One region of the Streptomyces sp. NPDC051310 genome, then DNA from elsewhere that is predicted to be linked to it. Evidence: riboswitches for the same ligand, from Rfam matches in the RefSeq annotation. Region 1 holds a riboswitch; the other holds the start of a gene.
The links. Region 1 has a riboswitch for S-adenosylmethionine ahead of thrC (threonine synthase). Riboswitches for the same ligand answer to the same signal wherever they lie in the genome.
Positions count from the first base shown of each region.

Region 2: another riboswitch for S-adenosylmethionine. It lies ahead of ACIA79_RS13490 (aminotransferase class V-fold PLP-dependent enzyme); the one in region 1 lies ahead of thrC (threonine synthase).

Region 1 is NZ_JBITEO010000003.1:325,007-335,602, forward strand. Features, by position in the region: gene ACIA79_RS06425 (hypothetical protein) at 1-32, opposite strand, end outside; gene ACIA79_RS06430 (hypothetical protein) at 29-247, opposite strand; gene ACIA79_RS06435 (SRPBCC family protein) at 409-852, opposite strand; gene groL (chaperonin GroEL) at 1,007-2,629, opposite strand; gene ACIA79_RS06445 (cold-shock protein) at 3,085-3,288, opposite strand; gene ACIA79_RS06450 (ubiquitin-like small modifier protein 1) at 3,694-3,969, opposite strand; gene thrC (threonine synthase) at 4,002-5,318, opposite strand; SAM riboswitch class I at 5,303-5,449, opposite strand; gene ACIA79_RS06460 (glucosyl-3-phosphoglycerate synthase) at 5,566-6,510, shown strand; gene ACIA79_RS06465 (trehalose-6-phosphate synthase) at 6,556-8,004, shown strand; gene ACIA79_RS06470 (erythromycin esterase family protein) at 8,238-9,632, shown strand; gene otsB (trehalose-phosphatase) at 9,688-10,539, opposite strand; gene ACIA79_RS06480 (DUF3263 domain-containing protein) at 10,576-10,596, opposite strand, start outside.
Region 2 is NZ_JBITEO010000007.1:278,228-288,823, forward strand. Features, by position in the region: gene ACIA79_RS13470 (sensor histidine kinase) at 1-505, shown strand, start outside; gene ACIA79_RS13475 (response regulator transcription factor) at 502-1,161, shown strand; gene ACIA79_RS13480 (SLC13 family permease) at 1,288-2,652, shown strand; partial or broken gene ACIA79_RS13485 (glycerate kinase) at 2,649-3,794, shown strand; gene ACIA79_RS13490 (aminotransferase class V-fold PLP-dependent enzyme) at 3,790-5,148, opposite strand; SAM riboswitch class IV at 5,337-5,453, opposite strand; gene trpD (anthranilate phosphoribosyltransferase) at 5,562-6,653, opposite strand; gene ACIA79_RS13500 (cytochrome bc complex cytochrome b subunit) at 6,796-8,427, opposite strand; gene ACIA79_RS13505 (Rieske 2Fe-2S domain-containing protein) at 8,424-9,473, opposite strand; gene ACIA79_RS13510 (c-type cytochrome) at 9,470-10,279, opposite strand; gene ACIA79_RS13515 (heme-copper oxidase subunit III) at 10,353-10,596, opposite strand, start outside.

The sequences.
Region 1 (10,596 bases):
CGTCCGTCGATCACGTACTCCCCGGCCCTCACCGGCGCACCTCGTGCAGGACGGCGGCGAGCCGCAGCGCGGTGTCGAGGTTGCAGCGCCCCAGCTCCACCAGCGGGTACCCGGCCGTCTCGCTGGCGGCCGTCACCGGATCCAGCCGCAGGGACGGCAGGGCCACACCCGCCCGGCGCAGCTCCCCCCGCAACCGGGCGACCACTTCCTCGGCCGCCCGCAGCCGTTCCTCCGAGCGCAACCCCATGACCTGGCACCTCCACGCTGAGTATTCGACCTCTGCACACAGAGTGGTCGACTCGTGGCCGGCCTGGACGGATATGGGGCCCAACAACCCCATCTGTGGTAACGGGAGTTGACACACGGCCGATCGGAAGGGTCCGGATCCGGCCGGAACCGCCCCGGGGCTCACGCCTCGGGGCGGGGCCGCTTCTCCATCAGGGACTTCAGCAGGGCGAGGTCCTTGCGGTTCGCGCGCCGCACCGCGAGCGCGGCGAACCGGTGCCCGGCCCCGCCGCGGTTCCTGAGGGTCATCCGCGTACGGGACGCGTCCGTGCCGTACGGCTCCCAGGTGTACGTGGTCTCCATCGGGTACGGCCCCCCGGTGGCGCGCATGGCCAGGCGCCGCCCGGGCTCGTACGCGGTGATCTCGTACGTGTACACCAGCCGCCGGCCGAGGAACCGCGCCACGAAGTCCGCCCGCGCGCCGACCTCGACCACCGAGGGGGTCCGCCATGCGACGGAGACGATGTTGACGTACCACTCGGGCGCGTTCGACGGATCGGCGGCGTACGCGGCGACCTCGTCGGCGGGGGCGTCGATCACGATCTCGGTGAGCACATCGACGGCCATGACCCCAGCGTAGGCCCGGTACTCGAGCCGCGGGACCTGCACCGTACCGGCTGCCCGCCGGCCGGCGGGCAGCCGGGAACGCCCGAGGGCGGCACCCCCTGGAGTGGGGGTGCCGCCCTCGGTTCCGTAACCGGGCCTACCGATCCGCGAGGGATCAGAAGTCCATGTCACCGCCCGGCATGCCGCCGCCGGCCGGCGCGGACGCCTTCTCCGGCTTGTCGGCGATGACGGCCTCGGTGGTGAGGAACAGCGCCGCGATGGAGGCCGCGTTCTGCAGAGCGGAACGGGTCACCTTGGCGGGGTCGATGATGCCCTCGGCGATCATGTCGACGTACTCGCCGGTCGCGGCGTTCAGGCCGTGACCCACGGGCAGGTTGCGCACCTTCTCGACGATGACGCCACCCTCGAGGCCACCGTTGGCGGCGATCTGCTTCAGCGGGGCCTCCAGGGCCAGGCGCACGGCGTTGGCGCCGGTGGCCTCGTCACCCTCGAGCTCCAGCTTCTCGAAGACCTGGGAGGCCTGGAGCAGGGCCACGCCACCACCGGCGACGATGCCCTCCTCGACGGCGGCCTTGGCGTTGCGCACCGCGTCCTCGATGCGGTGCTTGCGCTCCTTGAGCTCCACCTCGGTGGCGGCGCCGGCCTTGATGACGGCCACGCCGCCGGCCAGCTTCGCCAGACGCTCCTGGAGCTTCTCGCGGTCGTAGTCCGAGTCGGAGTTCTCGATCTCGGCACGGATCTGGTTGACGCGGCCCTGGACCTGGTCGCTGTCACCGGCACCGTCGACGATCGTGGTCTCGTCCTTGGTGATGACGACCTTGCGGGCGCGGCCCAGGAGGTCCAGGCCGGCGTTCTCGAGCTTGAGGCCGACCTCCTCGGAGATGACCTGGCCACCGGTGAGGATGGCGATGTCGTTCAGCATGGCCTTGCGGCGGTCGCCGAAGCCCGGGGCCTTGACGGCGACGGACTTGAAGGTGCCGCGGATCTTGTTGACCACCAGGGTCGACAGGGCCTCGCCCTCGACGTCCTCGGCGATGATCAGCAGCGGCTTGCCGGACTGCATGACCTTCTCCAGCAGCGGGAGGAGGTCCTTCACCGAGGAGATCTTGGAGTTCACGATCAGGATGTACGGGTCCTCCAGGGAGGCCTCCATACGCTCCATGTCGGTCGCGAAGTACGCCGAGATGTAGCCCTTGTCGAAGCGCATACCCTCGGTGAGCTCCAGCTCCAGACCGAAGGTCTGGGACTCCTCGACGGTGATGACGCCTTCCTTGCCGACCTTGTCCATGGCCTCGGCGATGAGCTCGCCGATCTGGGTGTCGGCGGCGGAGATGGAGGCGGTCGAGGCGATCTGCTCCTTGGTCTCGACCTCCTTCGCCTGGTCGAGCAGCGCACCGGAGACGGCCTCGACGGCCTTCTCGATGCCGCGCTTCAGGGCCATCGGGTTGGCGCCGGCGGCGACGTTGCGCAGACCCTCGCGGACGAGCGCCTGGGCGAGGACGGTCGCGGTGGTCGTACCGTCACCGGCGACGTCGTCCGTCTTCTTGGCGACTTCCTTGACCAGCTCGGCGCCGATCTTCTCGTACGGGTCCTCGAGCTCGATCTCCTTGGCGATGGAAACACCGTCGTTGGTGATCGTGGGGGCGCCCCACTTCTTCTCGAGGACGACGTTGCGACCCTTGGGGCCCAGGGTCACCTTGACGGCGTCGGCGAGCTGGTTCATGCCGCGCTCGAGGCCGCGCCGTGCCTCCTCGTCGAACGCGATGATCTTGGCCATGTGAAGTGGTCCTCCCGGACGGGGTGGAAAAGCCGGACCGCGCTGGCGCCCGCGACGGACGGCCCGCAGCCTTGTGGTTCCTTGCCCCACACGGCCTGCAGACCTCACCGACCCGGTCCTACGTTGTCACTCTCACCTGCAGAGTGCTAACGCCAATGATTAGCACTCGACCCCCGAGAGTGCAAGCGCCTCTCGGGGTTCGGGCCACGGGTCCCGGATCCGGGCGCGGCAGCCTCCGGGGGTACGCGCGGCGCGTGCGCGGGGCATGCGCGGAACGGGCCGACAGACCCCCGGCGACACGGACGCGAGCCTGCGCGGGACGGGCCGAGGGGCGGCCCCGGGGACACGGGCGCGGGCATGCGCGAGGGGCCCGCACCCTCCTCGGATGCGAGCCCCTCGGCACACAGAAGTCACTGGCCGGACGCGCCGTGCCGCTCTGGCTGTTCTGCTCAGTGCTAGCCGGCGAGCTTGACCATGTCCGCCTGCGGACCCTTCTGGCCCTGCGAGATCTCGAACTCGACTCGCTGACCTTCTTCCAGGGTGCGGTAGCCGTCCATCTGGATCGCGCTGTAGTGGACGAAAACATCCGCACCACCGTCGACCGCGATGAAGCCGTACCCCTTCTCCGCGTTGAACCACTTGACGGTGCCCTGAGCCATGCCTAACTCCCCTATTACTGGCCCTTGCACGAGACCGCACTTCGCGGACCCGGGTCAGACCTCACCCGCTGACAGGTGCGGGCGTGCGCCGGAACGCGTCGACCGCCGCTGAATGTATCTGTCCAACTGCCGTCTGCAACAGGTCAATCGGACGAGAATTCCGAGCAGGCGTGAACGGAAAAGTTGGCCGAATTGGCCAGAATCCCGGGCAAGTCGGGCCCGGCAAAACGCACATTCGGCGCAACATGCACGGACACTTTGACTGCATCTCGTCGTGCGCGGGCGCGAATTCATATGCGCGTGGCACGGACGGTGGCGGGGACTTCCCCAACTCTACCGCGCTCAACCATGCAGAATTGCCCCCTCCGCTTCGTGCTGCGGAGGGGGCAATTCCAGAAATCGGTGTCAGCCGCCGGCGACGGCCGGAATGATCGAGACGCCCGCGCCGTCCGGCGTGGCGGTCTGCAGGCCCTGCTCGAAACGCACGTCGTCGTCGTTGACGTAGACGTTGACGAAGCGGCGCAGCTTGCCCTGGTCGTCCAGGACGCGGGCGGCGATTCCCGGGTGGTTCTTCTCCAGCGACTCGATGACCTCGGAGAGGGTCGCGCCCTCGGCCGTGACCTCGGCCTGGCCGCCCGTGTACGTGCGGAGGATGGTGGGGATGCGCACGTTGACGCTCATGTCGTGATGCCTTTCGGTGCAGCCGGTACGGGTCAGGCCAGGCCGGCGTCGCGGAACGCGTCCAGGCTCGGGCGGATCGTCGCGGTCGGGCCGGTGGTCGGCGCGACGGCGTCGAGGGTCTTCAGGCCGTCGCCCGTGTTGAGCACGACGGTGGTGAGGGCCGGGTCCAGGAGGCCCGCCTCGATCAGCTTCCTGGTCACGCCGACGGTCACACCGCCCGCCGTCTCGGCGAAGATGCCCTCGGTACGGGCCAGCAGCTTGATCGCGTCGACGATCTGCTCGTCGTCGACGTCCTCCACCGCGCCGCCCGTGCGGCGGGCGATGTCCAGGACGTAGGGGCCGTCGGCCGGGTTGCCGATGGCGAGCGACTTGGCGATGGTGTTCGGCTTCTGGGGCCGTACGACGTCGTGACCGGCCTTGAAGGCGGCCGACACCGGGGAGCAGCCCTCCGCCTGGGCGCCGAAGATCTTGTACGGCTTGTCCTCGACCAGGCCCAGCTCGATGAGCTCCTGGAGCCCCTTGTCGATCTTCGTCAGCTGCGAGCCGGACGCGATCGGGATGACGAGCTGGTCGGGCAGCCGCCAGCCGAGCTGCTCGCAGATCTCGTACGCGAGGGTCTTGGAGCCCTCCGCGTAGTAGGGGCGGAGGTTGACGTTGACGAAGCCCCAGCCCTCGCCGAGCGGGTCGCCGATGAGCTCGGAGCAGAAGCGGTTGACGTCGTCGTACGTGCCCTCGATGCCCACGAGGTCGCCGCCGTAGACCGCGGCCATGACGACCTTGCCCTGCTCCAGGTCGTGCGGGATGAACACGCAGGAGCGGAAGCCGGCCCGGGCGGCGGCGGCGCCGACCGCGCCGGCCAGGTTGCCGGTGGAGGAGCAGGACAGGGTGGTGAAGCCGAAGGCGCGGGCGGCCTCCAGTGCCTGGGCGACGACGCGGTCCTTGAAGGAGTGCGTCGGGTTGCCGGAGTCGTCCTTCACGAACAGCCTGCCCGGCTCGACCCCGAGCTCGCGGGCGAGGTTGTCGGCCTGGACGAGCTTGGTCCAGCCCGGGTTCAGGTTCGGCTTGTCCGCGACGTCCGCGGGGACGGGCAGCAGCGGCGCGTAGCGCCAGATGTTGGCGGGCCCGGCCTCGATCCGCTTGCGCAGGGCCTCGGGGTCACCCGCCGGAAGGTCGTAGGCGATCTCGAGCGGGCCGAAACACAGCTCACAGGCGAAGATCGGGCCGAGCGGGAAGCGCTCGCCGCATTCGCGACAGGAGAGGGCGGCGGCGGGGCCGAGATCGACGTTCTTGGCGGTGGCGACAGTCTGTACAGCCATGGAGGCGAGGCCCTTTCTCCTCATCTTCCTCATGGCGCACTTCGCCATGAGACGGATTTGGCACCTTCCCTAGCCGGGGCCTCGCGCGCATGCGTCTGCGAGTGCCGACTGGAGGGTTGCCGGGGCTTCAACGGGCCGTGTCCCTCTGCCCCTCTGGATGAGCGGTATTCGATTGTGATCGCGGGGGACCCGACATGCGACGGTCATCCGCGTTGCTCAAGACTGTAACCGAACCCCCGGACGCTTGAGATGGTCGTCCGATACGCGAGATGGAGATCACGTGCTGGAAGAGGTGGAGCGCTGGCTGGACCGGCGGTCCTGGTCCGTGACGGAGCGACCGCTCGACCAGCTGCTCGCGGCGAAGCAGGGTACGACCGTGAGTGTGGTGCTCCCCGCGCTGAACGAGGAGGCGACGGTCGGCGAGATCGTCACCGTCATCCGCCGCGAGCTGATGACGCCGTCCGTGCCGCTCGTGGACGAGCTGGTGGTCGTCGACTCGGGGTCGGCGGACCGCACGGCGCGGGTGGCGGCCGCGGCCGGGGCGCGCGTGGTGCACCGGGACGCGATCCTGCCCCGGATACCCGCGCTGCCCGGCAAGGGCGAGGTGCTGTGGCGGTCGCTGCTGGTGACCCGCGGGGACGTGGTGTGCTTCGTCGACGCGGACCTGCGGGACTTCTCGGCCGACTTCGTGTCGGGGATCGTCGGCCCGCTGCTGACGGACCCGTCCGTGCAGTTCGTCAAGGCGATGTACGACCGGCCGATGGCGGGCTCGGCCGGGCAGGGCGGGCGGGTGACCGAGCTGGTGGCCCGGCCGCTGCTGAACCTGCACTGGCCGCAGCTCGCCGGGTTCGTGCAGCCGCTGGGCGGGGAGTACGCGGCGCGCCGCTCGCTGCTGGAGCGGCTGCCGTTCCCGGTGGGGTACGGGGTGGAGCTGGGACTCCTGGTGGACGCGCTGCACCTGGCCGGGCTGGACGCGCTGGCGCAGGTGGACGTGGGCGTACGCAGGCACCGGCACCAGGACGACCGGGCGCTGGGGCGGATGGCGGCGGCGATCTACCGGACGGCGCAGCTGCGGCTGTCGCGGGCGCACCTGGTGCGGCCGGAGCTGACCCAGTTCGACCGGGGCGCGGACGGCTTCGTCCCGCGTACCTACCCGGTGGACACGGAGGAGCGGCCGCCGATGGTGAGCGTGGCCGAGTACGCGCGGCGCCGGCGCGCGGCGTGAGGGCCGTACGTTTGAGCGTTTCCGGTACGGGCTAGGTTCGTCTCCATGGCGCCCCAGATTCTCGTTGCTTCGAACAGAGGTCCGGTCAGCTACGTGCCCCGCGCGGACGGCACGCTCGACGCCCGCAGGGGAGGCGGCGGTCTGGTCTCCGGCCTCTCCGCGATCGGGCCGGACGCGGGCGCCCTGTGGGTCTGCGCGGCGCTGGGCGACGGCGACCGCGAGGCCGTGCGACGCGGGATCGCCGAGCCGGGCGTGCGGATGCTGGACATCGACGCGGCGACCCACTCGGCGGCGTACAACGGGATCGCGAACTCGGTGCTGTGGTTCGTGCACCACATGCTGTACCAGACGCCGCTGGAGCCGGTCTACGACGCGGAGTTCCGCCGGGAGTGGGACGCCTACCGGCTGTACAACCGGGCGTTCGCGGCGGCCCTGGCGGACGAGGCGGACCGGAACGCGACGGTGCTGATCCAGGACTACCACCTGGCGCTGGCCCCGGGCATGCTGCGGGAGCTGCGGCCCGACCTGCGCATCGGGCACTTCTCGCACACGCCGTGGGCGCCGCCGGAGTACTTCCGGATGCTGCCGGACGACATCGCCGAGGAGCTGCTGCTCGGGATGCTGGGCGCGGACCGCCTGGGGTTCCTCACGCAGCGATGGCTGCGCGCCTTCCAGAACTGCTGCCAGTCGGTGCTGGGGCACTTCGACGGGATGGCGTACTGGCCGCGCGACCAGGAGCCGAGCTTCGAGTACCGCATCCCGGGCCACCAGCGGCGGCGGACCTTCCTGGGCGTGCACGGGCTGGGCGCCGATGCGGACTTCCTGCGGGAGCGGTCGCGGCGCGCGGACGTGGACGACCGGATGGCGGCGCTGCGCGAGCAGATCGGCGGAACGGACCGGAAGGTCATCGTCCGGGTGGACCGCACGGAGCTGTCGAAGAACATCGTGCGCGGCCTGCTGGCGTACCGGGCGCTGCTGGAGGAGCGCCCGGAGTGGCGCGAGCGGGTGGTGCACCTGGCGTTCGCCTACCCCTCGCGGCAGGACCTGCCGGTGTACCGGGAGTACACGGCGCGGGTGTCGCAGCTCGCCGACGAGATCAACGCGGAGTTCGCCACCGACGGCTGGACCCCGGTGATCCTCCACGTGGAGGACGACTTCGCCCGCTCCCTCGCGGCGTACCGGCTGGCGGACGTGGCGCTGGTCAACCCCATCCGCGACGGCATGAACCTGGTCGCCAAGGAGGTCCCGGTGGTCTCCGACGCGGGCTGCGCGCTGGTGCTGTCGCGGGAGGCGGGCGCGTACGAGGAGCTGCGCGACGAGGCGCTGACGGTCAACCCGTACGACGTGACGGGCACGGCCGCCGCGCTCCACGAGGCCCTGACCATGCCGCCCGCGGAACGCACCGAACGCACCAAGCGCCTCGCCGCGGCGGCCACGGCCCTGCCGCCGCAGCGCTGGTTCCTGGACCAGCTGAACGCGCTGCGGGAGGGCTAGCCCCTCTCACCAGCGGTTCCCGGACCCGAGGTCCTCTTGGTGGTTCGACCCTGTTCGTTCCGGTGCCGGCCGGACCATCCGGTCGGCACCGGAAACGGCGGGACGTACCCCCGCCGGCTGCGGGGGAGGACCCCCGGACCGGGACGGTGGGCTGCCTCAGTGCGCTCCGCGCCGCGGCGCATGAAGATCACTGCATCGGTTCGGGGAGCCGCCGCACACGAGGAGTGATCACCATGCACGGGTACAGGAAGTCGATCGGCCGGCGAGGACTGCTCGCGCTCACGGCGGCGCTCGCCGCCACGGCGGTGGCCGCCCCGGTGGCTTCCGCGGGCCCGTCCCCACCCTTCCAACCCGACGCACCCGGCGCACCCCCCGCGTCCCCCGCGTCCCCCGCGTCCCCCGCAGGCGTCGTACGCTCCCTGGAGCGGGCCGCGCACCCGCTGCGCTCCACGGATCCCGGCGGTTCGACGGCGGACCTGCGGGCGCTGGACGCCATGGTCGGAGGCGCGGCAGTGGTGGGCCTCGGCGAGGCCACGCACGGCTCGCACGAGTTCTTCGCCATGAAGCACCGCGTCTTCCAGTACCTCGTCGAGAAACGCGGCTTCACCACCTTCGCCCTGGAGATGAGCTGGTCGGCCGGGCTCAGGATCGACGAGTACCTCCAGGGCGGCCCCGGCGATCCGCGGCGGATCGCGCGGGAGACGCTGGCCGGATCCCCCTGGGAGCGCGAGGAGTTCGTCCGTCTGATCGGCTGGATGCGCGAGCACAACAGCCGCCACCCCGACCGCCGGGTCCACTTCATGGGCGACGACCTCGGGGCACCGAAGCTCGGCGACCACATCTTCGAACGCGTCCTGTCGTCCGTCGGTACGACCAGTCCGGAGGCACTGCCCCGGCTCGAGGAGTTGTACGCGGGGCTGCGCCCCTTCGACGACATCTTCGCCCACCTGCGCAAGCCGCTGTCGGAACGCAGGGAGAACGCCGCGCAGGCCCAGGAGGCCCTCGACCTGGTCGCCGGGCACCAAGGGGCCGGTGACGAGGACTACGCGTGGACCGTGCAGCACGCCCGGAACATCGCCCGGACCTTCGCCTTCGCCACCGTCGACCTCGCGGACCCGGCCTCGGTCACGGCCGCGGAGCGCCTGCGCGACCAGGCCATGGCCGACAACGTGCTGTGGTGGCAGCGCCGGACCGGCCACAGGATGCTGCTGTCCGCCCACAACGGCCACGTCGGCTACCTGTCCGCCCATCCCGACATGTACCCGCGCACCCAGGGCGCCGTGCTGCGCGACCGCCTGGGCCGCGACTACGCGGCGATCGGCCTCACCTTCGCCGGCGGCTCCTTCCTCACCAAGGACGCCTCCCTCGACGGCGACTGGAAGCCGGTCACCGTTCCGGCGGCGCGCCCCGGCATGCACGAGCACACCCTGGACCGGGTCGGGTACCGGGACTTCTACCTGGACCTGCGGGCGGCGCCCGCCGAGGCCCGGGCCTGGCTCAACCGGCCCCGGCCGGTGTATGACGCCGGTTCGACCTTCACCCCCGACCCCCTGCCCGCCCTCGCGATCGGCCGGGCCTACGACGTCCTCGTCCACCTCCACCGGGTCCGGGCGGCCGACAGGCTCTGAACCCCACCCGGCGGCGGCGACCGCGTGGGCCCCACCGTCCGCAGACGGTGTCGATCTACGCCGGAGTGACCCGCTCCGCCAGCCGCGTGAGGAAGTCCACCACCGCGGCCGGGCCCGGGAGGGCGAGGTCGGCGCGGGTGGCGAGGTCGGGGACCTCGGCGCTGGCGCTGCAGATCAGCAGGCCCGGCGTGCCGTCGGCGCGGAGTTTGTCGACGGCCGCGAAAGCGGGCAGGTCCCCGAGGTCGTCACCCGCGTACACCACCGTGCCGGCGCCGGTCTCACGGACGTGGTCGGTGAGGGCGACGCCCTTGTCGATGCCGGGGGGGCGCAGTTCGAGGACCATGCGGCCGGGTTCCAGGACCAGGCCGTGCCGGGTGGCGAGGTCGGCCAGCGGGGCGCGCAGCGCGTCGAACGCGGCCTGCGGGTCCTCGGCGCGGCGGGTGTGGACGGCGACCGCGCGGCCCTTCTCCTCGATCCACGTGCCGCGCCAGGCGCCCGCCCGGTCCAGGACCCCGGGCAGCTCCGCGCGGACGGCGGCGACGCCGGGGTGCTCGGGGGCGGCGCGGACCGCGCCGGTGACGGCGTCCCAGCGTTCGGCGCCGTAGTGGCCGAGGACCACGAGGTGCTCCAGGCCCGGGACGCCCGCGAAGCCGCCGTACCGCACCGCCACGCCGGCCGGGCGGCCGGTGATCACGGCGATGGAGGCGACGCGCGGCGCGAGCGCGGCGAGGGCGGCGACGGCGCCGCGGTGGGCGCGGGCCTGCTCGGGGTCGTCGACGATCTCGGCGAGGGTGCCGTCGAAGTCGAGGCCCACGACCGCCCGCTCGGGGTGGGCCAGGAAGGCGTCCAGGCCCTCGCGGCCGGCGGGCGTGCGCGGATGCGGCAGTGCGTTCGGTTCGGTACCCATGGGGTTTTCACTATCCCGGCCGCTCGGCGCCCACACCTACCGCCGCGCCTCCCGCGA
Region 2 (10,596 bases), on a different contig from region 1:
GGACCTGCTGCTGCTGGCGAAGGCCGAACGCCCCGACTTCGTCCGGCCCGAGCCGGTCCAGCTCGGGGAGCTGACCGCCGACGTGTTCGTGAAGGCCCGGGCGCTCGGCGAGCGCGCGTGGGTCCTCGACGGCGTCGCCGACCGCGAGGCCGAGCTGGACGCGCAGCGCATCACCCAGGCGATGGTGCAGCTCGCGCAGAACGCCGTCCAGCACACCGTGCCCGGCCAGCGGATAGGGATCGGCTCGCGCGACCTCGACGACCGGATCGAGCTGTACGTCGCGGACACCGGGCCGGGTGTGCAGGTCGAGGACGCCACCGTGATCTTCGAACGGTTCCGGCGAGGCACGGCCCGGCGCGGCACCCGGTCCGGCGGCGGGGCCGGGCTCGGGCTGTCCATCGTGAAGGCCATCGCCGAGGGCCACCGCGGCCGCGTCGAGCTGCGCCGCACCGAGGGCGGCGGGGCCACTTTCGTACTCGTACTGGAGGAGGGCGACGAGCGGTGAACCGGATTCTGATCGCCGAGGACGAGGAGCGGATCGCCGCCTTCGTCGAGAAGGGGCTGCGCGCCAACGGCTTCACCACCACGGTGGCCGCCGACGGCGACACCGCCCTCGACTACGGCGTCACCGGCGGTTTCGACCTGATGGTGCTGGACATCGGACTACCCGGCCGGGACGGCTTCACCGTCCTGCGCGAGCTGCGTGAGGCGCGGGTGACGCTGCCCGTCATCGTGCTGACGGCGCGGGACTCGGTCGGGGACACGGTCGCCGGCCTGGAGGGCGGCGCCGACGACTGGATGACCAAGCCGTTCCGCTTCGAGGAGCTGCTGGCCCGGGTACGGCTGCGGCTGCGCACCGCCGCCCGCGCGCCGGAGGTGACGGTGCTGCGCAGCGGCGACCTCAGCCTCGACCTGCGCACACGCCGGGCGCGTTCGCAGGAGCGCACCGTGGACCTGACGGCCCGTGAGTTCGTGCTGCTGGAACTGTTCCTGCGCCACCCGGGGCAGGTGCTGTCGCGGGAGCAGATCCTGTCGCACGTGTGGGGGTACGACTTCGATCCCGGCTCGAACATCGTGGACGTGTACGTACGGAACCTGCGCAAGAAGCTGGGCGCGCAGCGGCTGGAGACGGTGCGCGGTATGGGGTATCGCATGCCATAGATGAGTTTTCCTTCACAAAGCGCTCATCGAGGGCTCACGGCCCGGTCCGAGACTGGAGCCGTGACCCTCTCCCCCGGCCGGTCGACAGGGCTCGGCGGTGCGCTCGGGGTGTGCGCGCTGCTGGCCATGCCCTCGCTCTTTCCCGGTCTCGGCGCCGATGCCCGCCTCACCCTCGCCGTGTTCGTCCTCGCCACCGTCGCCTGGACCGCGACGTCCGTCGACGACACGTACATCGCGCTGGGTGCCGGACTGGCCCTCACCGCGACCGGGGTGATCAGCAGTGAGGCTCTCTTCGCCACCCTGGGCGACGAGACGGTCTGGCTGCTGATCTGTGCGTTCGTCCTGGCGGCCGCGGTCACCCGGACGGGGCTCGCGGGGCGGGCGGCGGCGTTCCTGGTCGGCGGTGCCCGCACGGTGCGCCAGCTGGTCCACCTCGCCACCGCCGCGCTGGTGGTGACGTCGTTCGCCGTCCCGGCCACGTCGGGGCGGGCGGCCCTCGCGCTGCCGGTCTTCCTGGCGCTGGCCAAGGTGCTGGAGGACCGGCGGCGGCTGGTGGTGATGCTGGCGCTGCTCTTCCCGACCGTGGTGCTGCTGTCCGCGGTCGCCACGCTGATCGGCGCGGGCGCCCACCTCATCACCGTCAGCGTCCTGTGGGAGCAGGCGGGCCGGCGGCTCGGATTCGTGGAGTGGCTGCTGCTGGGCCTGCCGCTGGCCGTCGTCTCGTCCCACCTGGCGGCCGAGGCGGTGCTGCTGACCACGACCTCGCGCGCCGACCGGCGCGCTCCGGTGGACCTCACCCCCGCCGCGATCGAGGAGCACTCCCCCACCCCCGTCACAGGTCCGCTGACCACCGCCGAGGCGCGCTGCGCGCTGCTGCTGGCGACGGTGGTGGTCCTGTGGTGCAGCGAGCCGCTGCACCGGGTCCCGCCCGCGGTGGTCGCGCTGATCGGCGCGGTGGTGGCCGCGTCGCCGGCGCTCGGCACCGTACGGCTCAAGGAGGCGCTGCGGACGGTGCCGTGGCCGCTGCTGCTGTTCATGGCGGCGACGATGGCGATGGGCGTGGCGCTGGCGGACTCGGGCGCGGCGGCGTGGCTGGTGGCGGGGCTGCCGGCGGACGGGCCGCCGTGGCTGTTCCTCACCGTCGTCGTGCTGGTCAGCACCGTCGCCCATCTCGCCCTGCAGTCCCGCTCGGCCCGCTCCTCGGTGCTCGTGCCGCTGGTGGTGGCGGCCGCGGCGGCCGCCGGGGTCAACCCGGTCACCGCCGCGCTGGCTTCCACCGCCGCGGCCGGGTTCTGCCACACGCTGCCGGCGTCCGCCAAGCCGGTGGCGCTCTTCGCCGACGTCCCGGCGGGCGTGCCCACCTACACGCCCCGCGACCTGCTGCGGCTGTCGGCGGTGCTGGCGCCGCTCACCGCGGGTGTGGTCCTGCTGTTCGCCCTGACCGTCTGGCCGCTGCTCGGCGTGCCCGTCCTCCTGGAGGCCCAGCCGTGAACCCTTCCTACCGCATCGCCGTCGCACCGAGCGGCTTCAAGGAATCGCTGTCCGCGCGGGAGGCCGCGGAGTCCATCGCCGAGGGGGTGCTGCGGGTGCTGCCGACCGCGGAGCTGGACCTGGTCCCGCTGGTCGACGGCGGCGAGGGCACGGCGGAGGCGCTGGCGGCCGCGACGGGCGGGCGCCTCGTGCCGTGCACGGCGACCGGCCCGCTGGGCGACCCCGTCGACAGCCACTTCGCGCTGCTGGGCGACGGCTCGGCGGTGGTGGAGATGGCCGCCGTCGCGGGGCTCGCGCTGGTGGAGCAGGACCGCCGCGACCCGGGCGCCACGACCACGTACGGCGTGGGCGAACTGCTCCGCGCCGCCCTGGACTCCGGCGCCCGCCGCATCCTGGTCGGCTGCGGCGACTCCGGTACGTCCGACGGGGGCGCCGGCGCGCTCCAGGCGCTGGGGGTCCGCCTCCTGGACGCCGACGGCCGCGAACTCCCCCGCGGGGGCGCGGCGCTGTCACGGCTTGCGGTGGTCGACCCGCGGGGGCTGGACCCGCGCCTCGCGGAGACCGAGCTGCTGGTGGCGTGCAACCCCTACAACGTGCTGTGCGGCGAGCGCGGCGTGGCCCGCGTCTTCGGGCCGCAGAAAGGCGCGACACCCGCGCAGGTGGAGGAGCTGTCGGCGGCCCTGGAGCACTGGGCGGCCGCGCTGACGGCGGCGTTCGCCCCGGGCGCCGACCTGCGCGCGGCACCGGGCACCGGCGCCTCCGGCGGCCTGGGCGCCGGGCTCGCGGCGCTCGGGGCCCGCCTGCTGCCGCGCTTCGAGGTGCTGCTCGACGGGCTGGACCTGACCGAACGGTTCGCGGGCGCCGACCTGGTCATCACGGGTGAGGGCGCGCTGGACGAGCAGACCGTGCGCGGCAAGATCCCCGGCGAGGTGGCGCGCCGGGCCCGCGAGGCCGGCGTCCCGGTCCTCGCGCTGGCGGGGACCCTGGGGCCCGGGGCGGGGGACGCGGGGCTGGACGCCTACGAGTCGATCGCCCCCGGTCCCGTACCGCTGTCACACGCCCTGGAGCACGCCGCGGGGCTCCTCGCGGACGCCGCCGAGCGGGCCCTGCGCACGGTCCTGGTCGGCACACGCCTGGTCAGCCGCGGTCGGGCACACAACGCCCGTCCTCCGTACGGTAGTTCCACTTCGCCCCGTCCCGGACGAGCTCCTTCACGGCCCGAACGAACCGGTCGACGTGCTCGTCCGGCGTCCCCGCCCCGAAGCTGACCCGGATCGCGTTGAGGGTGGTGCTCCCGCCGTCCGGCGCGCCGCACTCCCCGACGTCCTCGGGGTCGCTGCCGAGCAGGGTGCGCACCAGCGGGTGGGCGCAGAACAGCCCGTCGCGGACGCCGATGCCGTACTCGGCGGACAGGGCCGCCGCGAAGTGCGAGCTGTTCCAGCCGCGGACGACGAAGGAGAGGACGCCGACGCGCGGCGCGTCGGCGCCGAACAGCGACAGCACCTTCACCTCCGGCACCTCGGCGAGCCCCTCGCGGACCTTGGCGATCAGGTACCGCTCGCGGGCCACCAGCGTGTCGAACCCGGTCTCGGTGAGCGCCTTGCAGGCGGAGGCGACGGCGTACGCGCCGATGACGTTGGGCGAGCCGGCCTCGTGGCGGGCGGCGGTGGTGTGCCACTCGACGTCCACGCCGCCGTCGGCGCGCCGCGCGACCTTGCGGGACGCGCCGCCGCCCGCCAGGTACGGCTCGGCCTCGCTCAGCCAGTCGGCCCGACCGGCGAGGACGCCGGACCCGAACGGCGCGTACAGCTTGTGCCCGGAGAACGCCACCCAGTCGACGTCCAGGTCCCGCACGGAGACGGGGTGGTGCGGGGCGAGCTGCGCGGCGTCCAGCACGATCCGCGCGCCGTGCGCGTGCGCGGCGGCGGCGAGCTCCCGGACGGGCCACAGCTCGCCCGTCACGTTGGACGCGCCGGTGACGCAGACCAGGGCGGGGCCGTGGGGGTCCCGGTCGGCGAGCGCCCGCTCCAGCGTGCGGACCGCCTCCCCGTGCGTGCGGGGCGCGTCGAGGCAGGTGACCCGGTCGTCCCCCCAGGGCAGCAGCGAGGCGTGGTGCTCGGTCTCGAAGACGAAGACCTGGCAGCCGGCGGGCAGCGCCCGGGCCAACAGGTTCAGCGAGTCGGTGGTCGACCGGGTGAAGACGACCTGGTCGCCGTCGCGGCAGTCGAGGAACGCGGCGACGGCGGCGCGGCTGTTCTCGAACAGGTCGGTCGACAGCTGGGACAGGTACCCGGCGCCGCGGTGCACGCTGCCGTAGTAGGGCGCGTACGCGGCCACGTCGTCCCACACCCGCTGGAGCGCGGGGGCGCTGGCGGCGTAGTCGAGCGCGGCGTAGGTGACCTCGCCACCGGTGACGAGCGGCACGGTGACATCCCGCCCCAGAACGGGCAGCGGGGCACAGACGGACTGATCGGCGGCAACCGTGGTGACAGACATGGCGAACTCCCGTACGAAGCAAGCGGAATCCGCACACCGGGGCGCGTCGGCGACATCACGACGCGGCGCCGCGGCGCGTGCGGAGAAGGAGAGGAAGAGGGGTGCCGGAGGAGGGGCGGATACGCCCTATCGCATTCGCTTGCTCACGAGACTGCTCCCTTGAGGACCAGGACCCCAGGGTGTGCAGGGGTCCGCGCTTGCCGCAGACCTCGCTGCCTGCGACCTGGTCTTCACCCGGGGCACCCCGCCACGGACGGAGGGTTGCCGGACAGCGGGCCGGGGCCTCTTCGCTGTCACTCATGACCTGTCGAGAAGCTAAACCACGTGATCGCCTCCGCGCAAGCCGGGCGTCCGGATGGCGGGACGCACGACGGGGCCCGGCCGATGGCCGGGCCCCGTCGGGGGGACACTTCCTACGCGTTGCTCGCCGTCACCCACCGGTCCAGCGCCGCCCGCGCCGCACCCGAGTCGATCGACTCGGCCGCCTTCGCCATGCCCGCCCGGAGCTGCTCCGCGAGCGGCGCGTCCGACGGCTCCAGGGCCACCAGCGCGGCCGCCGCGTTGAGCAGCACCGCGTCCCGCACCGGCCCGGTCTCCCCGGCCAGCAGCCGCCGGGCCACGTCCGCGTTGTACGAGGCGTCCGCGCCCCGCAGCGCCTCGACGGGTACGAGCTCGATGCCGACCTCGCGCGGGTCGAACGCCTCCTCGCGCACCGCCCCGTCCCGTACCACCCACACCTTGGAGGTGGCCGTGGTGGTCAGCTCGTCGAGGCCGTCGTCGCCGCGGAACACCAGGGCGGACGAGCCGCGCTCGGCGAGCACCCCCGCCATGATCGGGGCCATCCGCGCATCGGCGACGCCGGTGGCCTGGGCCCGTACGCGCGCCGGGTTCGTGAGCGGGCCGAGGAAGTTGAAGACCGTGCGGATGCCCAGCTCCTTGCGGGCGATGGCCACGTGCCGCAGCGCCGGGTGGAACTTCACCGCGAAGCAGAAGGTGATGCCCGCCTCCTCGGCGACCTCCGCGACCCGCCGGGGCGTCAGCTCCAGGTTGACGCCCAGCTTCTCCAGCACGTCGGAGGAGCCGGAGGCGGAGGAGGCGGCGCGGTTGCCGTGCTTGACGACCCTGGCGCCGGTGCCCGCCACCACGATCGCGGACATGGTGGAGATGTTGACGGTCCTGGCGCCGTCGCCGCCGGTGCCGACGAGGTCGACCGACGGCCCCGGCACCTCGATCAGGTTGGCGTGCGCGTACATGGTGCGGACCAGGCCGGCGAGCTCGTCGACCGTCTCGCCCTTGGCCCGCAGCGCGACGGCGAAGCCGGCGATCTGGGCGTCGGTGGCCTCGCCGCGCATGATGCGGTCCATCGCCCACGCGGTGTCGTCGGCGCTCTGGTCGCGCCCCTCCAGCAGGCCGTTCAGCACCTCGGGCCAGGAACGACCCGCCGCGTTCGAGCTCCCCCTCGCTTCGCCGGGGGCACCCCCACCCGCGGGTTGCACAGCGCTCATGGTCGCTCCTGGTGTCGTCGGTACGTCGAAGGGTGACTCCACCCTATCGAGACCCGGGGGACGGCAAAGAGCCCCGTCCGGTGAATGGACGGGGCTCGATGCGGTGTGGCGACCCTCGGGTCAGGCGGCGAGCGCCGGGAGATCAGTGGTGGCCGTGGCCACTGGCGATCTCCTTGTACTCCTCCACGGTGGCCTTCGGGACCTGGTTGTCGTCCCCGAAGTAGCCCTTGCTGAGCTTGGCGCGCAGCCGCTGGCCGCGCGACGGCTTGCGCTCGACACCGTTCTCGTCGACCGTGGGGCCGATCTCGACCGGCTTGTACTGCTCGTGCGCCGTGAGCGCGTGCAGCTGCGCCTGGCTGAGCGGCTCGTGGATCTCGACGAACTCACCGTGCGGCAGGCGCTTGATGATGCCGGACTCGCGGCCGTGCAGCACCTTGTCCTTGTCGCGCCGCTGCAGACCCATGCAGATCCGCTTGGTGACGATGAACGCGACGACCGGAGCGGCGAAGAAGGCGATCCGGACGAACCAGGTGATCGCGTTGATCGACATGTGGAACTTGATGGCGAAGATGTCGTTGCCACCACCGATCAGCATGACCATGTACGCGGTCACCCAGGCGACACCGAGGGCGGTACGGGTCGGCGCGTTGCGCGGGCGGTCCAGGATGTGGTGCTCGCGCTTGTCGCCGGTAATCCACGACTCGATGAACGGGTAGAGCGCGATCGCGGCGAGCATGATGCCGAAGACGACCAGCGGGATGAACACGCCCAGGACGAGCGTGTGGCCCCACAGGTTGATCTCCCAGCCCGGCATCACACGGACGAGGCCCTCGGCGAAGCCCATGTACCAGTCGGGCTGCGCGCCGGTGGACACCTGGTCCGGGCGGTACGGGCCGAGCGCCCAGATCGGGTTGATCGTGAACAGCGCGGAGATGATCGCGATGACACCGAAGACCAGGAAGAAGAAGCCTCCGGCCTTGGCCATGTAGACCGGCAGCAGCGGCATGCCGACGACGTTGTTGTTGGTGCGGCCGGGACCCGCGAACTGCGTGTGCTTGTGGTAGAAGACCAGGATCAGGTGCGCCACCACGAGGCCGAGCATGATGCCCGGCAGCAGCAGGATGTGGATCGAGTAGAACCGGGCGATGATGTCGTGGCCCGGGAACTCCCCGCCGAACAGGAACATCGAGATGTACGTGCCGACGATCGGCATGGACAGGATCGCGCCCTGCGTGAAGCGGACACCGGTGCCGGAGAGCAGGTCGTCCGGGAGCGAGTAACCGGTGAAGCCGGTGAACATGCCCAGGACGAACAGCAGGAAGCCGAACAGCCAGTTGATCTCACGCGGCTTGCGGAACGCGCCGGTGAAGAAGACGCGCATCATGTGCACGAACATGCCCGCGATGAAGATCAGCGCGGCCCAGTGGTGGATCTGCCGGATCAGCAGACCACCGCGGACGTCGAAGCTGATGTCCAGGGTCGAGGCGTACGCCTCGGTCATGCGGATGCCCTGCATCGGCACGTACGAGCCGTGGTACTCGATCTCGTTCATGCTCGGGTGGAAGAACAGCGTCAGGTACACACCCGTGAGGATGATGATGATGAAGCTGTAGAGGCAGACCTCACCCAGCATGAAGGACCAGTGGTCCGGGAAGATCTTCCGCATGTTGGCCTTGGCCAGGGAGTAGATCCCCAGCCGGCCGTCGGCCCAGTCGGCGACGCGCTCGCCGGCGGGCGCCTTCCGCTTGGCGTCTGTTGCGGTCGTGGTGCTCATCCGCGCTCCCAGAATGCAGGACCGACGGGCTCGTCGAAGTCGCCGAGCGCCTCGAGGAAGCCCTCGTCATTGACGCCGATCCGCAGCTGCGGGAGGGCGTGACCGGCCGGGCCGAAGATGACGCGGGCGCCGTCGGAGAGGTCGAAGGTGGACTGGTGGCACGGGCAGAGGACGTGGTGGGTCTGCTGCTCGTACAGGGAGATCGGGCAGCCCACGTGGGTGCAGATCTTGGAGAAGGCCACGATGCCCTCGTGCGACCACTCGAGCTCGCGCTTGTCCTTGATGTCCTCCGGCTGGATCCGGACGATCATCAGGGCATCCTTGGCGATCTTCGTGTTGAACTCGTGGTCGCTCTCCTCCAGGCCCTCGGGCTTGGCGAAGGTCAGCGAGCCCACCGCGACGTCCTCGGGACGCAGCGGCTCGTTCGTGTTCATGTTGATGAGCTGCTTGCCCTTGCTCCACGAGGTGTGGAACAGCTTCTTCTCGGGCATCGGGCCCAGCTCGCGCAGCAGCACCACACCGGAGAGCGGCACCATGGCCAGCGCGCCGAACATGGTGTTGCGGATCAGCGGACGCCGGCCGATCGCGGACTCGCGCGCGCCGTCGGCGAAGTCCGACATCACCTTGGCCCTGACGTCCGGGTCCGCCTGGATGGCGTGCCGGTCGTCGGCCATCTCCTCGTCGGACATCAGGGTGCGGGCCCAGTGGACCGCGCCCGCGCCGATGCAGAAGAGGGCGATGCCGAGCGTCATGCCGAGCGACAGGTTCGTCGCGCTGATGTGACCCAGCGGCCAGACGTAGATGATCTTGTCGACCGGGAAGATCACGAACGAGGCGATGAAGCCGATCGTGGCCAGCATCGACAGCGTGAACAGCAGGGCGACCGTGCGCTCGGACCGCTTGGCGGCCCGCTCGTCGATGTCCTGGACACGCGGCTTGTGGGGCGGCAGCCCCGGGTCGGCGAACGGGTTCTCGGCTACCGCCGTGCCGTGCGCGGCGTCCTGCTTGTGGAGCAGGCTCTCTTCGGAAATCTCTTGGCTACTCATGACTTCTTGGCCTTAGCGGTGTGGGCCGCGACCCAGACGGCAATAGCGATCAGCGAACCCAGACCGAAGATCCAGCCGAACAGACCCTCGCTGACCGGACCGAGACCACCCAGCGCGAAGCCGCCGGGGGTGGCGGTCTTGTCGCTGTTGACGGTCTGGATGTACGCGATGATGTCCTTCTTCTCCTGCTCCGGCATGGTCGTGTCGGGGAAGGAGGGCATGTTCTGCGGGCCGGTCTGCATGGCCTCGTACAGGTGCTTCGGGCTCACTCCGTCGAGCTCGGGCGCGTACTTGCCCTCGGTCAGGGCACCGCCCTCGCCGGTGAAGTTGTGGCACTGGGCGCAGTTGGTACGGAACAGGTCACCACCGCGGGCGATGTCGGCGCCCTCGGGGCTGTACTGCTTCTCGGTCGGCACGCTCGGGCCGGCACCGAGGGACGCGACGTACGCCGCGAGCTGGTCGATCTGGGCCTGCGTGTAGATGACCTTCTTGCGGGGCACCTGGGCGCCCGGCTGCTGGGCCGGCATACGGCCGGTGCCCACCTGGAAGTCCACGGCGGCTGCGCCGACGCCGACCAGGCTCGGGCCGTCGGAGGTGCCCTGACCGCCGGTTCCGTGGCAGCTGGCACAGCCGACGGAGTAGAGCTTCTTGCCCTCCTCGATGGCGAGTGACTGGGCGGTTTCGTCGGCCTGCGCCTTGCCCGCGGGTGCGAACGCGGCGTACAGCCCCCCAGTGGCCGCCAGCGCGAGAAGTAGGACGACGACCGCCGCCAGCGGATGGCGTCGTCGTGCGGAGAGCTTTTTCACGGATTACCCCGGTGTCAGGATCTTCTGCGTCGATGCTTGCTGGATGTGTTCGGGTCTACGGAGGTGGACCCGATTACTTGATCATGTAGATCGTGGCGAAGAGGCCGATCCAGACGACATCGACGAAGTGCCAGTAGTAGGACACGACGATGGCGGCGGTTGCCTGCTCGTGGGTGAACCTCCTCGCCGCGTACGTCCGGCCCAGGACCAGCAGGAAGGCGATGAGGCCGCCCGTCACGTGCAGGCCGTGGAAGCCGGTCGTCAGGTAGAACACGGAGCCGTACGGGTCGGAGGACAGGGAGAGCCCCGCCTCCTTG